DNA from 2 places in the Couchioplanes caeruleus genome. Region 1 is predicted to be linked to the other one. Evidence: riboswitches for the same ligand, from Rfam matches in the RefSeq annotation. Region 1 holds a riboswitch; the other holds the start of a gene.
The links. Region 1 has a riboswitch for guanidine ahead of EDD30_RS21660 (DMT family transporter). Riboswitches for the same ligand answer to the same signal wherever they lie in the genome.
Positions count from the first base shown of each region.

Region 2: another riboswitch for guanidine. It lies ahead of EDD30_RS33385 (MBL fold metallo-hydrolase); the one in region 1 lies ahead of EDD30_RS21660 (DMT family transporter).

Region 1 covers NZ_RJKL01000001.1:4,875,534-4,882,657, reverse strand. The annotation lists gene EDD30_RS21675 (transglycosylase domain-containing protein) at 24-2,429, shown strand; gene EDD30_RS21670 (GatB/YqeY domain-containing protein) at 2,500-2,952, opposite strand; gene EDD30_RS21665 (metallophosphoesterase) at 2,978-3,871, shown strand; gene EDD30_RS21660 (DMT family transporter) at 4,080-4,394, opposite strand; guanidine-III (ykkC-III) riboswitch at 4,410-4,476, opposite strand; gene EDD30_RS21655 (FG-GAP repeat domain-containing protein) at 4,665-6,788, opposite strand.
Region 2 covers NZ_RJKL01000001.1:7,390,888-7,398,011, forward strand. The annotation lists gene hypB (hydrogenase nickel incorporation protein HypB) at 1-468, shown strand, start outside; gene EDD30_RS33370 (NifU family protein) at 1,138-1,650, opposite strand; gene EDD30_RS33375 (NADH-quinone oxidoreductase subunit B family protein) at 1,654-2,643, opposite strand; gene EDD30_RS33380 (helix-turn-helix domain-containing protein) at 2,811-3,431, shown strand; gene EDD30_RS33385 (MBL fold metallo-hydrolase) at 3,651-4,529, opposite strand; guanidine-III (ykkC-III) riboswitch at 4,541-4,607, opposite strand; gene EDD30_RS33390 (hypothetical protein) at 4,648-5,130, opposite strand; gene EDD30_RS33395 (glycosyl hydrolase) at 5,425-7,124, shown strand, end outside.

The DNA of each region.
Region 1 (7,124 bases):
ACCCTGCTGTCGTGACCTCCTGGATGCGCAGACGCGATCACAACATCTTCGCCAATGCGACCTCGTTGCTGATCTGCGGCCTTCTGGCCGGAGTGGTGGTCGCCGCTGCCGCTTTCCCCGCCGTAGCGATGTCCGGATTGGCCGCAAAGGCGGGCGGGGAGACCTTCGCAAGCCTTCCCGGCGAACTCAAGCAGGCGAGCGCGCCCCAGATCAGCCGAATCTTCGCTTCGGACAACAAGACGCAGATCTCGGTCTTCTACGACGAGTTCCGCAGCGACGTCCCGCTGAAGGACATCTCGAAGCACATGCAACACGCGATCGTCGCGGCGGAGGATCACGAGTTCTACAAGCACAACGGCGTCGACCTCAAGGGTGTCGCCCGCGCGTTCGTCAACAACAACAGCGGCAAGTCCTCCCAGCAGGGCGCCTCGACGCTGACCATGCAGTACGTGCGCATGTCCCTGGCCTACTCGGCGACGAACCCCCAGGAAGTCGTCAACGCCACCAAGGACACGCCCAAGCGCAAGATCACCGAGATGAAGTACGCCATGCAGGTCGAGAAGGAGCTCACCAAGGACCAGATCCTCGAGCGCTACCTCAACCAGGCGCCCTTCGGCAACGGATCGTACGGCGTCTACGCCGCCAGCCAGGTCTACTTCAAGAAGAAGCCCAAAGACCTCACGATCGCAGAGTCGGCCCTGCTCGCCAGCATGGTGAAGGCGCCCACGGCGTTCAATCCGACCACCGCCAGCGGCCACCCGCAGGCGCTGGCACGACGCGACTACGTCGTCGCGGACATGCTCGAGCTGAAGTTCATCACCCCGGAAGAGGCCAAGAAGGCCACCGAGACGAAGATCGCCAAGACCGTCCAGCGGGTCGGCAACGGCTGCGTCTCCGTGGTGACGAATAGCTGGGGCTTCTTCTGTGACTACTTCTACCGCTGGTGGCTGAGCCGCAACGAGTTCGGCGCCACCACGTACGACCGCGAGCGGCGGCTCAAGAGCGGCGGCTACCGCATCCAGACCTCGATGGACGTCAAGGCGCAGAACGCCGCCCGCGAGAACATCACCGACCGCATCGGCGACAAGAACAAGAACGCCCTGCTCCTGGCCGGCATCCAGCCCGGCACCGGCAAGGTCCGCACGCTCGCGGCGAACCGCCGCTTCAAGCTCGACGATCCGGCGCAACCGAAGAACAAGCTCTCCTCGGACCCGGCCAAGGCGAGGAAGGGCATCCGCGGCACGTACCCGAACACCACCAACCCGCTGATGAGCGGCGGCGGCGACATCACCGGCTACCAGGCCGGCTCGGTGAGCAAGATGTTCACCATCGTCGCGGCCCTGGAGAACGGCTACCCGCTGGCGTACTCGATCAATGCGCCCAAGAAGTACGTGTCGAAGTACATCATCGCCCCCGGCCCAGCTACCTGTAACGGCAAGTACTACTGTCCCGAGAACGCGAACCGGCAGGCCGGCGGCGTGCTCAACATGTGGAGCGCCTTCGGCAGATCCACCAACACCTACTTCGTCCCGCTGCAGGAGCGCGTCGGCGCCGAGAAGGTCGTCGACGTCGCCAAGCGCTTCGGCATCCAGTTCCGCACGCAGACGGACATCGACCTCTCCTCCACCGAGGAGGCGGCACACCAGTGGGGTGCCTTCACGCTCGGCGTGAACTCCACCACCCCGCTGGAGATGGCCAACGCGTACGCAACCCTGGCCGGCGACGGCATGTACTGCACCCCGACACCGGTCGAACAGATCACGTCCCAGGATGGCGACAAGATCGACGTTGGCAAGCCGCACTGCGTCCGGGCCACCAGTCCCGACGTGGCCCGCGCGGCCCTCGACGCCGCCCGCTGTCCGGTCGGCGACCGGGCCCAGTTGGGGAACTGCAGCGGCTCCACCGAGGCCCAGGCCTACAACACGATCCGGCATCCGATCTACGGCAAGACCGGCACCACCGACGGCTTCAAGACGGCGTCGCTCATCGTCGGCAGCAGCTCATTGACCGTCGCCGGCTATCTGGTGAACCCGGACTATCAGAACCACCGGGATTACATGTCACACAACATCGTCAATCCCGCCGTCTATCGCACGATGGCGGACTACCTGGACGGCACGCCCAAGGTCGACTTCAAGAAGCCGGACAGCAAGAAGATGGCCTTCGGCGACCAGCGCCTGATCCCGGAGGTGACCTGCGCGACCCTTGACGGCGCCCGGGCCCGCCTGGAAGGCGCCGGCTTCAGCGCCACCGTCGGCGCCGAGGTCGAGTCCAACTGTCCGAAGGGCACCGCGGCCGGCACCAACCCGAGCGGCCGCACCATCAAGGGCGGCTTCGTGAGCATCGAGGTCAGCAAGGGCCGCGACGGCAAGCCCGACGACCCGGAAGAGGACGACGGCGGCAACCGCCGGCGACCCGGACGCCGCTAGCGCACGGTTTCACGGGAAACGGGCGAGTCACCCTTCGATGGCCCGCCCGTTTCCGATCGCCGGGCGGACTTCAGCCGAGCTGCTTGCGTACCTCCGCGGCGACGCGGCCACCCTCCGCCCGGCCGGCCACCGCCGCCTGGGCGGCCTTCATGGCCGGACCCATCTGCCCCTTCCCGCTGAAGCCACCGGCGCGCAGCGCCTCCGCGACCAGCTCGACGATCTCCTCGTCGGAGAGCTGGACCGGCAGGTACCGGTCGAGAATGCCGCCCTCGGCGTTCTCCCGCGCGGCCTGCTCGGCACGCCCGGCGTCCTCGAAGGCCGTCGCGGCCTCACGGCGCTTCTTCGCCTCCTTGGTCAGCACCGTGAGCACCTCGTCGTCGGAGAGCTCCCGCGCGGCGTCACCGGAGACCTCGGCGTTGCGCACCGCCGAGAGCGCCATCCGCAGCGTCGAGGTGGTCAGCTCGTCGCGGCCCTTCATCGCGGCACGCAGGTCATCGTTCAGGCGGTCCTTCAGCGTTCCCATGGACGGTCAAACTACTCTGACCGTCATGCGCAAGCGCCCCTTTATCGCCCTGGCCGCCGCGATCGCCGCCGTCGGCGGCGCCACCTTCGCCTATGCCTCCCTGGTCGAGCGCAACCTCTTCACACTGCGCCGCTTCAGCGTCCCGGTGCTCGAACCGGACGCGGAGCCCCTGCGCATCCTGCACCTGTCGGACCTGCACATGATGCCGTCCCAGCACCGCAAGCAGGCCTGGGTCGCCGCCCTCGCCGGCACCGACCCCGACCTCGTGGTCGTCACCGGCGACAACATGTCCTCCCCCGACTCGGTGCCCGGCGTCCTGCGCGCCCTCGAGCCACTGCTGGGTCTCCCGGGAGCCTTCGTGTTCGGCTCCAACGACTATCGCGGCCCGGTCTGGAAGAACCCGCTGCAATACCTGCTGCCCGAGCGCGAGTACGTCCAGGGCGTCGACCTGCCGACGGAAACCCTGCGCCAGGCCCTGTGCGAGGCGGGCTGGGCAGACCTCAACAACGCCCGTACGGTGCTCAAGGCCGGCGGCCGGTCGATCGAGTTCGTCGGCGTCGACGACCCCCACGTGGACCGCGACGACTACCCCTCGGTGGCGGGCGAAGCCTCCCCCGGCGCCGACCTGCACATCGGCGTCACCCACACCCCGGCCTCCCGCGTCCTGGACGCGATGGCGGCGGACGGCTTCTCTCTCCTGCTGGCCGGCCACACGCACGGCGGCCAGGTCTGCGTCCCGGGCTACGGCGCACTGACCACCAACTGCGACCTGCCGCAGGCGATGGCCAAGGGCCTGCACCGCTGGCCGGGCTCCGAGGCGTGGCTGCACGTATCGGCAGGCCTCGGCACCCACCCGACGGCCCCGATCCGCTTCGCATGCCGCCCGGAGGCCTCCATCCTGACGCTGATCCCCCGCTGAGCCGGCGACAGATGCTCGTCCCGCCGCCTCTGCGCTGTTGTCGGTCGCCCGAAACTTCTCCCGAGCGTCCCCACCTCGGTCTTCACCCTGGCTGAACCGGCGGCACCGGCCCGCTTTGAGCCTCACGCCTCACCCTTGCCCGAACCCGCGACACCGACTCGCCCTGAGCCTCACGCTTCGCTCTCGCTGGACCGGCGGCATGAGCCCGTCAGTGGAAGAACTTGAGGCCGACGACGCCGCTGATGACGAGGAGCAGGCAGAGGAGCCGGGGCAGACTGGTGGACTCACCGAGGGCGACCATGCCGACCAGCGCCGTGCCCACGGCTCCGATCCCCACCCAGACCGCATAGCCGGTGCCGATCGGGACGCTGCGCAGCGCGTAGCCGAGCCCCGCCATGCTCAGCACCAGCGCCACGGCGAACACGACGCTCGGCACGATGCGGCTGAAGGACTGGCTCTTGGCGAGGGCGACGGCCCAGACGGTCTCGAGCAGGCCGGAGATGATCAGGACGATCCATGCCATGACGAACTCACCCCTGGGGCGGTCGTCTTGTCAGGCCGGGTACGACACGCACTCGTCCGGGATGTCCGCGATGCGGCATCACCCCCAGGGTAGCCACCCCCGATGGCGGCGGCAAAACGCCGGTGGTGGCACACCGTGTTCGGCGTACCACCACCGGCGTTCTCTACATTCCGATCGGCTACATCGGCCGGCGACCGGCGACGCTGCCCCGGTCCTGCCTGCGCTGTCGCGCGCGGAGCGCGGCGGCGCGCCGGCGATGCGCTTCCTGGCTCAGGTCTGGTCGTCGGCCAGGTTGATGCTGCCGTACGAGCCGAACGTGGCGGAACTGTACGCCTTGACCGGGGCGGCGAACGCGCCCGTGGTGTCGGCGGTCAGGCTGTGCAGGGCGACCGTACCGTTGTCGTATCCGTGGAGGAATGCGACGTCGTCACGGCCGTCGCCGTTGAAGTCGCCGGCGGTGAGGCGGGTGCGATCCCAGGAGCCGAATGCCGCGGTCGTCGACTTCCAGGAGACGAGCGCGTTGTTGAAGCCGCCGCCGAGCTTGGCGGTGAACGTGAACATGGCCAGCTTGCCGTCGGCGTACCCGTAGAGCCCGGCAGCGTCGCCGAGGCCGTCGCCGTTGAAGTCACCCGCGGTGATGGTCAACCGCTTGACGTCGCCCCAGTACGGGGTCGACGGCGCATGCCAGGCCCGGGTCGGGTTTCCGAAGCCGCCGCTGGTGTTGGCGGTCCAGGTGTAGATCGCGACGCTGTGGTCGGCGTGCCCGTAGAACGACCCGATGTCGGTACGGCCGTCGTTGTTGAAGTCGCCGCTGAAGATCTTCATCCGGCCGACCTCGCCCCAGTACGGCTGCGCCGGGGCGAACCAGCTCCGCGTCGGGTTGCCGAAGCCACCGTCCTCGCGCGCGAGCCAGGTGTGCAGGCCGATGGAGTAGTCGGGGTAACTGAGGAACCCGGCGATGTCGGTACGCCCGTCCTTGTTGAAGTCGCCGCTGGTCAGCCGCATCCTGTCGTACGCGCCGAACGTCTTGTGCTGCCACGAACGCAGGCCGGCCTGGTAGGTGCCGTCGGGCTTGGCGAGGAAGGTGTCCAGCGACATCGACCCGTCGGCCGCGCCGTTGAGCACCGCCTGGTCGACGATCTTGTCGCCGTTGAAGTCGCCCCGGAACGTCTTGATCTTGCTGATGTTGTAGGCGCCGTCGGCCGTCTTGGTGCCCTTGCTCGACGTGAATGCACCCGTCGGCCCGGTCGTGAACGTGAGCGGCGCGATGGCGCCGGTGGCGTACCCGTAGACCACGGGGATGTCCGCGCGGGCGTCCTCGGTCAGCGCGTCTGGCCCGACCTCGAACTGCCCGGTACGCCGGAACCAGCTCACGTCATCCCGGGTGCCGGCCAGCGCCGCGCGGGCCGCGGCGGCGAGCTTGCGGTGCCGGATCTTCTCTGCCCGGACCAGGATCTCCTCGACCTGGCGGCGGTCCTCGGCCGCCGCCGCCTCGAAGGCCCTCTGGGTGTCGCGGTCCTTGGCCTGGTGAATGCCCACCTCGATGAAGGACTTCCACACGGCCGGGTCGTTGCTCCGTGCCGCGGCGATGGCGGCGGCCTGGACCTCGCTGCCGCCGGCGGCGTGGTTCCACACCTCGGTGACGAAGTCCCGGTCCGGCAGGTTGAGGAGCTGAGGTGTGGGCTCCAGCCCGATCTTGTGTGCGGCGGACTCCTTCGCGGCGCGTGCCAGCGCCGCGGCCTTCTCGGCTTCGGACTTCTCCTGGTCCTTGGCGATGATATCGGCGATGTCCTGCTTGGCGGCGGCGGCCAGGCCGGAGGCGATGAACGTACGCTGCTGCTCGGCGGTGCCCGCGAGCGCGGCGGCGGCCGCCTCCTTGACCTTGGGCCAGTCGGTGTCGTTCTCGACACGCTTCCAGATCAGCTGGGCGAAGGCCCTGTCGTCGCCGTTGAGCATGGCCGCGTCGGCGACGACGTGGATGCTGGCCGCGGCGGCGGCACGCGCGAGGTCGCTCTGCCGCTTGGCGTCGGCCTCGGCCTTCTCGCGGGCGAGGTCCCGTTCGAACGCCGCGAACACGCCGGTGACGATGAACTCCCGGCAGGCCGCTGCGGTGGCGTCCGAGCCTTCCGGCGCGGACAAGGTGCCGTACGCCAGCTCGGCGGCGGCGCTCACTTCGAGGTGGTCCGGATCGTCCTTGATGAGCTTCCAGAGCCCGATGACAAAGTCGCGGTCGGTCCGCTCGATCAGGGCGGCGTCGTCACCGCGGCCGAACTTCACGGCCACCTTCAGCTTCTGCTCGTAGCTGGCCGGACCCTGGTCCGCCACGTCCGCGGCCAGCACACCCGCCATCGGCGCGGCCTGCGCCACCGTGGGCACGCCCAAAGTCAGAGACACCGCGGTCACGCCTGCGGCCATCAGGCGACGAGCCGACCCCAAGGTCGAAAAATTCATGAAAGCGTTCCCCCGTAGCGAAAGGACTGGTGGCCCGGGCTGTCGATGCCATCGGAGCCGCGAATCGAAACGGGACCGTATCGGCCGCGAGCAGCGCCGAGCAAGAAATGTGGATGAGACGATCGCCTCCCCCCGGTCCGGAGCACTCAGGTGGACTTCGCCGAAGTTCCATGTTTAGATGCCGACCATCGCCGGGCCCGCGCGCCGAGATCGATGATCGCCTGGCTCCACCACCTTCGATGCCACCGCTAGAACGCGCTGGTTGTTCCGGGCTTGGTG
Region 2 (7,124 bases), 2.5 Mb from region 1:
ATGAACGACGCGCTGGACGCGCTGGACCCGGCCACTGGCTCGCTCCTGTTCGTGGAGAACGTCGGCAACCTGATCTGCCCCGCGCTGTTCGACCTCGGCGAGGGCGACAAGGTGGTGATCATCTCGGTGACCGAGGGAACCGACAAACCGCTCAAGTACCCGTACATGTTCCGGGCGGCGGATCTGGTCCTGATCAACAAGATCGATCTGCTGCCGTACGTCGACTTCGACCTCGACGCATGTCGCCGGCACATCGCCGCGGTCAATCCCGGCGCCCGGGTACTCACCCTCTCCGCCACGCGGGGCGACAACCTCGCCTCGTGGTACGCATGGCTCGCCGGCCCGACCGACAGGCGAGGCTCGGCTTGGGCCGGCGGCGCCAGACCTGATACAGGCCCGCACCGGACGTCGTACGGAACACCCGCAGCACCCGGTCGGCCCGGACATAGCTCGAGATCTGTGCGGTGACATCCTGCAGGGCGGCCGACGCGGTGACCACCACGGGCAGGCTGCCGGCGTCCATGAACTCCTCGAGCACGGCGGCGTGCCGGTGGGTGTCCGCTCTGTGGTGCCCGACCCGCACCGCGACCACGTCGTGGCGGGGCAGCCGGCCGCGGAGTCCGGTGATGACGGGGTTGTGCTCGGGGTGCGCGCCCGACTGAGATCCGTAGACCACCAGCAGCTCGTCGGCGACGGCGAGCTCGGCCAGGCGGGCCACCACGGCGTCGGCGTCGGCGTCGGCGTCGCGAAGCACCGCCACGGTCGTGGTCGGGCCGGGGTGTGCCGCATCGAGCTCCTCCTGCGTCCGCCACCACGCGGTCTCGGGCTCACGCACGACCTGCGCCGGTGCCGGCGGCTCCACCAGCGACCGGGACTCGTGCCACCATTCCCGGATCCGCCGGACGGGCGACCTGCGCAGAGAAGTTCGTTGCCACATCACGATGCCACCTTATGAGTCGCTGCCTCCGGCCCTTGTGGACGCGGTGACCAGCCTGCCCGAGGCGTCCGAGACGCCACCAGACCCAAGCGTGTCCGTACATATGTGGCACCGCAGCCCGCCGCGGTCGAACGCAAAACGCCTGGTCACAGTGGGAGTCGGACACTTGTGTCCGGCCGCCGCCCGTGACCCCGGTACGCCTATCGGGTGATCGGCCCGCCGGGCCGTACCGACACCTGCAGCAGCGGCAGCGCGGGGGTCGGCGCCTCCACGACGACGTCGGTCACCTCGGGGGCCGCCTGCATGACGATCGATTCGATCCGGTGCACCACCGCCTGCCGGGACGACGGACAGCCGCCGCCGGCGGGCAGGCGTACGCGTACCACTCCGGCCTCGTCGACGCCCAGGTATTCCAGCCCGGGATCCCGCAGCCGCTCCAGGGCGCGCCGGATCCGGGTGCCGGTGTCCATCGGATGGAGGTCGTGCACCAGCAGCAGGCTCTCCACCAGCGGATCGGCGCAGAGATCCTCGAGCTGGTCCGCGCCGAGCCCTGCCGCGATCCGGGTCAGCCCGGCGCCGTAGAGCTGCACCAGGCAGCGGATCAGCTCCTCGGCGAGGTCGGCCGCGCGCCGATCGGGCCGCCCGCGCAACTCCGCCAGGAGCTGGTCGATACGCTCCGCGGCCGCCTCGGGTGCCGTCCTCGTGATCTCCACGGCTCAGGTCGCCGGCATCCGTACGGTGAAGCCGCGAAGCGTCCGCACGACCGGCGCGTAAGTCTCACCGGACGGCACAGCACCGGCCGCCGGCACTTCCATGAAGGGCATGAACTTGTCGGGAAACCCGGGCATGGTGCATCCGATGCAGATCCCGCCCACGTTCGGACAGCCGCCGACCCCGTTGATCCACCCTCGTTTCGCGACGTTGCACCGCACCACCTGACCCCAGCACCCCACCTTGACGAGGCAGTTCGACGACCCGTACCCGGTCGCGAAGTCGCTCTGGTCGTAGGCGGAGGCCCGGTCGCACCCGGAGTGCACGGTCGCCTCGAACAACCAGCGCGGCCGCAACGCCTCGTCGAGCGGGATCGTCCGAGCCTGCCCGCTGATCTGGTAGAGCAGGTGGAGGATGGTCTCGGACAGGTTGTCCGGGTGGGTCGGGCAACCCGGCACGCAGACCAGCGGCAACCCGGTCTTGGACTTCCACTCCCAGCCGAGGTGGTCCGGGACGCCCATCGCGCCGGTGGGGTTGCCGGCCATCGCATGGATGCCGCCGTACGCCGCGCAGGTGCCGACCGCCATCACCGCCGTCGCCTTCGGCGCCAGCCGGTCCAGCCACTCGGTGGTGGTGATGGGCTGCTCGGTCCGCGGATCGGTGCCGAACCCGCTCCAGTAACCCTGCTCCTTGTTGTTCTCGTCCGGCACGGACCCCTCGACGATCAGGATGAACGGCTCCAGCTCGCCGCGGTCGGCGCGATGGAACCATTCGATGAAGCTGTCGGCGCTACCGTCCGGGCCGTTCTCGAACCCGAAGAACGGCCAGTGCAGCGCGATCCGCGGAAGGCCCGGTAGGGCACCCAGCACGAGATCCTCGATGCTGGGCTGGGTCGCCGCAGTCAACGCCACCGACTCGCCGTCGCAGCTCAGACCGCCGTTCATCCAGAGGACGTGTAATACCTGCTCATCGCCGTCGAGGGGTGAGACGTTCACGAGCCGTCACCGTCCGATCCAGGTGCGACTGGGGACTCAGGCGGTTCAGTATTCGGTCGAGGCCAGCCTATTTCGCGGATCCGGCGGTGGACGTCACCCGATCGGGTACGAGATACATCCGTAAGCTCTTTCCGATGGCCACATCGGATCCTGGGTAAGGAGGCAAGATGTCGCCGTCTCCGGGGTTGGGCGAGGAAGACATCGAGGTCTTGCCGGTCGTGGTGGTCTCCCAGACGTTCCGGGCGCGCCCCTCCGCGCTGCCCGACATTCGTGACCTCTTCCGCCGACAGCTCACCGCTAGTCCGGTGTCCGACGAGGACGTCCGCACGCTGTGCGACCGGGTCGCCGACGTCCTCCTGGAGGTTGCCGGCACGAATGGCGCCATTCAGATCTCATTGCGGATCTTTCCCACGTCGGCGGAGGTGGACGTGCTCATGGCCCTGGACCGCGAGCCGGTGCCCGGCCGTGGGACCACTCCGGCGCTGCGCCCCGGCGATCCGACCGGGGTCGGCACCGATCCGGTGCCCGACCGCGGAGCCCCGATCGCGCAATCGCGGCCCGAGTCCAAGCCACCGCTCGCCATGCCGGCCCCGAAGAGGGCCGAAGGGTCCTTCGCCACCTGGCTCTCCGCCAGGCTGCGAGCCGAGGGCATGTCCATGGAAATGGCGGCTCGCGCACTGCAGGTGTCGACGAAGACGATCAGCCGCTGGGTCAGCGGCACCACCGAACCCCGCCTCCGCGACCTCTACCGGATCCGCCACGTCTTCGGCGAACCCCCGCTCCACTGAGCCCTGGCACGCGTCGTGGCCGGCGTCGCTGCATTCCGACTACGCCGCGGACGACAAAACCCCCGATATAGCCGAGGGGCGTCGCTCTTCGCCGACCCTCGCGGCGCGGCAGCCGGACTCAGGTCCGGCTGCCGCTTCCGGTCTGCGGCGCTGGGGATGGTGACCCGCTCACCATCGTGGCGGCGGCCGGCAACGGGAGGCCGCCGGGGTTGCCGACCCTCACGGTTCCCAGCAGATGACGAAGTCGGCGTAGGGGTGTCGGCCGGTCCGCCCGTCCACCTCGTCGATGGCTGCGCGGACGTCACGCAGCCGCCGAGGGCTCATCTGCAGCGGCGGCTCGTCGGGCTGGTAGGTGGTGCGGATCGGGTAGTCGACGCCGGGCGTGGTGGTCATCTCGATGTGGCAGCCGAGGACGTGGCTGACCGCGCGCGTCTCGGTGAACCGCACGAGCCGGTCGATCGTGTCGCGGAAGGCCGCCCAGTCCTGCACGTACAGGCGTCCGGGATAGACGGTGTCACCGGTGAACAGGAAGCCGGTGAAAGCGTCGTAGAAGGTCACCGCCGCCTCGTGGTGGCCGGGGCTGGCCAGGCATTCCAACACCCGTCCGCCCAGGTCAAGTGTGGTCACCCGGTCCAGATCGGCGCCCAGTCCGAGGTACGCCCACGCCGTGGCGCGGTCGGCCCCCACGACGACGGTGTCCGGCCGGCCGGCGAACTGCCCGTCGCCGGCGACGTGGTCGCCGTGGGCGTGCGTGTGCAGGACCAGCAGCTCATACCGGTCGCGGGGGTGTGCGGCCAGCCACCGCCCCACCAGGTCGTCGACGGTACGGCGCAACGGGAAGAACTCCGCGGCGGCGGTGGCCCCGGTGTCGAGCAGGACGGCACGGTCGTTGCCGAACAGCAGGAACAGGAAGGGCGCCTCGCAGTGGACCGCCATGTTCTGTCGCAGGATGAGGGTGTGGGCGTCGTACGCGTGCACCTGGATGTCGGGGTCGGTGTTGTGCTTGGCCGACTCCGAGCCGTGGATCCACCGCACGTCGAGGCTGCGCCCCTGCGAGGGTGCCGCGGTGAAGTCGATCGGGTGCGTGCCTCCGGTCATGACGCCTCCCACGAGCGTCGTCTTTGCGGACCGGGTACGGCGCATCTCGTCCGGGGAAGACGATCATCCGTCTCCGACGGGAAAAGTAGCAAGCCGTCCCTCCCCTCGCAACAGGCGGTCACGGCGCCAGCGTGCCGGCCTCGGTCTGCTCGGGAGTCCCGGCCTGCCAGTCCTTGGCGTCGCGCCGCACCATCGCCCAGGCCACCACGATGAACACGCCGGCGAGCATGGGCAGGAACGGCACCACCGTCACGCCGAGCAGGCCGTACGGCACCACCGCGGTGAACTCCCAGACGGTGGCGAGAACCAGGGTGACGCCGGCCGCCCAGTGCCAACCACGCCGGGCGGCCAGGACGGGCGTCGCCGTCGCGGCGGCGAGGTGGATCAGGAAGCCCACCAGGTAGTACCCGTACGGGACCGCGTCCCACCAGTCGTCGCCGCCCTCCTGGTACCGCTTGATCGCCTCCGTGCGGTATTCCAGGAAGTACGGGTCAAGGTAGTCGGTCGGCCACCACGGCAGGATCAACAAGCTGGCCCAGACCACGCCGACGGCCAGCCAGGCCAGCGTCCGCGCGCGACGGGCACCGTTCGACAGGAACACGCGCCACCTCCACTGCACCGGAGACTACCGACGGACAGCCGCCTCTCGATCCGCCGAGCGGCAACCTTTACGAAAGCCTCACATGGCTCAGGTGATCCGATGTCACGGGTCGCGCGGCGCGACGACCGGCTTCGCAGAATCTCCCCATCATGCACACAATGGCGCGGATACGGCCAGACGCTCCACATGAGACATGCGTCATTGAACGCGTTCAAGTCACTTCCGTAGGCTTCCCGCGCGGGGCGGACCGCCCTCGAGAACCGCGATCGCATCAAGAGAGGTGGTAGGGAAGCGGTGGCTGCAGGAAGAGAACCGAAGGTCGCGCATCGTCGACCGATACTGGCATTCGTCGTCGCCGCCGTGGTGGCCGCGACGACCGCGGCGATTCCGGCGACCGCGGCGTCAGCCGATCCGGCGTGGCTGAAGCGGCTGTTCACCCAGGAGTTCGAGGAGGACTTCCAGCGAACGGCACAGGGATTCACTCCGAACCATTGGCCGAACAGCAGCGGCCAGCAAGCCCGCTGGGTCTTGTCGAAAGGTGAGGGCGTCCGCGACAGCGCCGGAGTGGCCGGCGGCGCCCAGCGTTTCCGGGTGGAGAACCGGCCCGAAGGCGCCGACGTCCACCTGGTGAATCCCCACTCGTTCGTGCGGGGTCAGGCGTACCGGGTCCAGTTCATGGCGCGAGCGGAACGGACCACCAAGGTCGATCTGTTCCTGCGCCGGGACGTCCGGCCCTTCACGCCGGACGCCAGCAAGACGATCGAGGTGACCCGGGAGTGGAAGTCGTTCACCTTCCAGGGCACCTACACCGCGGCTGTCGCAGGATCGTTCCGCATCGGGCTCCAGGAGACCGGCGTCGACGTGTTCATCGACCGGTACGCCGTCTTCCGCGTCACCGGCTCCGACCGGATCGCGCCCATCGACATTCCCGCCGGCATGGACGCGACGGAGCAGACCACGCTCGTTCACGACGTCGACTTCGAGGGGGAGTACACCCACGGCCGGTACGCGCGCGGCTGGCAGCCGAACGACCCCTCCAACAGGGCGGACGCGTTCGAGGCCGGCCCCGAGACCCGCGCCGGCTACTTCGTCGACGGCACGACCTCGCAGCGGTTCAAGCGCGAGACCTACGTCGCCGACAACAAGGTGCTGGAGAGCAGGGCCGAGCTCTACTACTCGTTCACCTGCCAGCCGAAGAAGAAGTACCGCGTCACCGCACATCTGCGGGCCGATCAAGGGCAGACCGAGGTGCCGGCGCAGTTCGGGGTGCGCCGGGCCCCGGAGCCTTACACCTTCCTCACCGTACGTAACCTCAAGCTCGGCGGATCTTGGCAGCCGGTGGAGATGGACGTCGTCTGCGTGCAGCGCGCCGGAACGGGCATCCAACTGCGGCTGACCGTCGGGCAGGTCGACAAGAACATCTACATCGACGACCTGACCGTCTCCGAGGTGCACGACAATCCCGCCCACCCGGTGGGCACCGGCGTGGTCTCGGACAATCTGTTCGGCATTCACAGCCCGTTGATGCACAACCCGAACTGGCGGTGGCCCGCGCTGGGACAACACGTGGTCCGGCTCTGGGACACCAATACCGCGTGGCGCTTCCTGGAGAAGGACCAGGACGTCTGGCCCTGGGACGACGGCCAGTACGGCAAGCGGCTCGACCAGACGTTCATGAAGAAACTGATCCAGACCAGGAACACGCTCGATCCCAAGCTGAAGATCGTCTACACCATGGGGGAGACCCCGAACTGGGCCAGCTCCAAGCCCGACACTCCGAACTTCGCCGCGGCGCCTCCGAAGAACGACGAGGACTGGAAGGACTACGTGCGTACCGTCGCCCGCCGGTACAAGGGCGAGATCGACGTGTACGAGCTCTGGAACGAGCCCGACGCCGGCCCTCGTGCGGATGGTAGGTCGTTCTACAGCGGCACCCCCGAGCGCATGGCCCAACTCGCCCGGCTGGCGCGCGACGTGCTGGACCGGGAGGACGA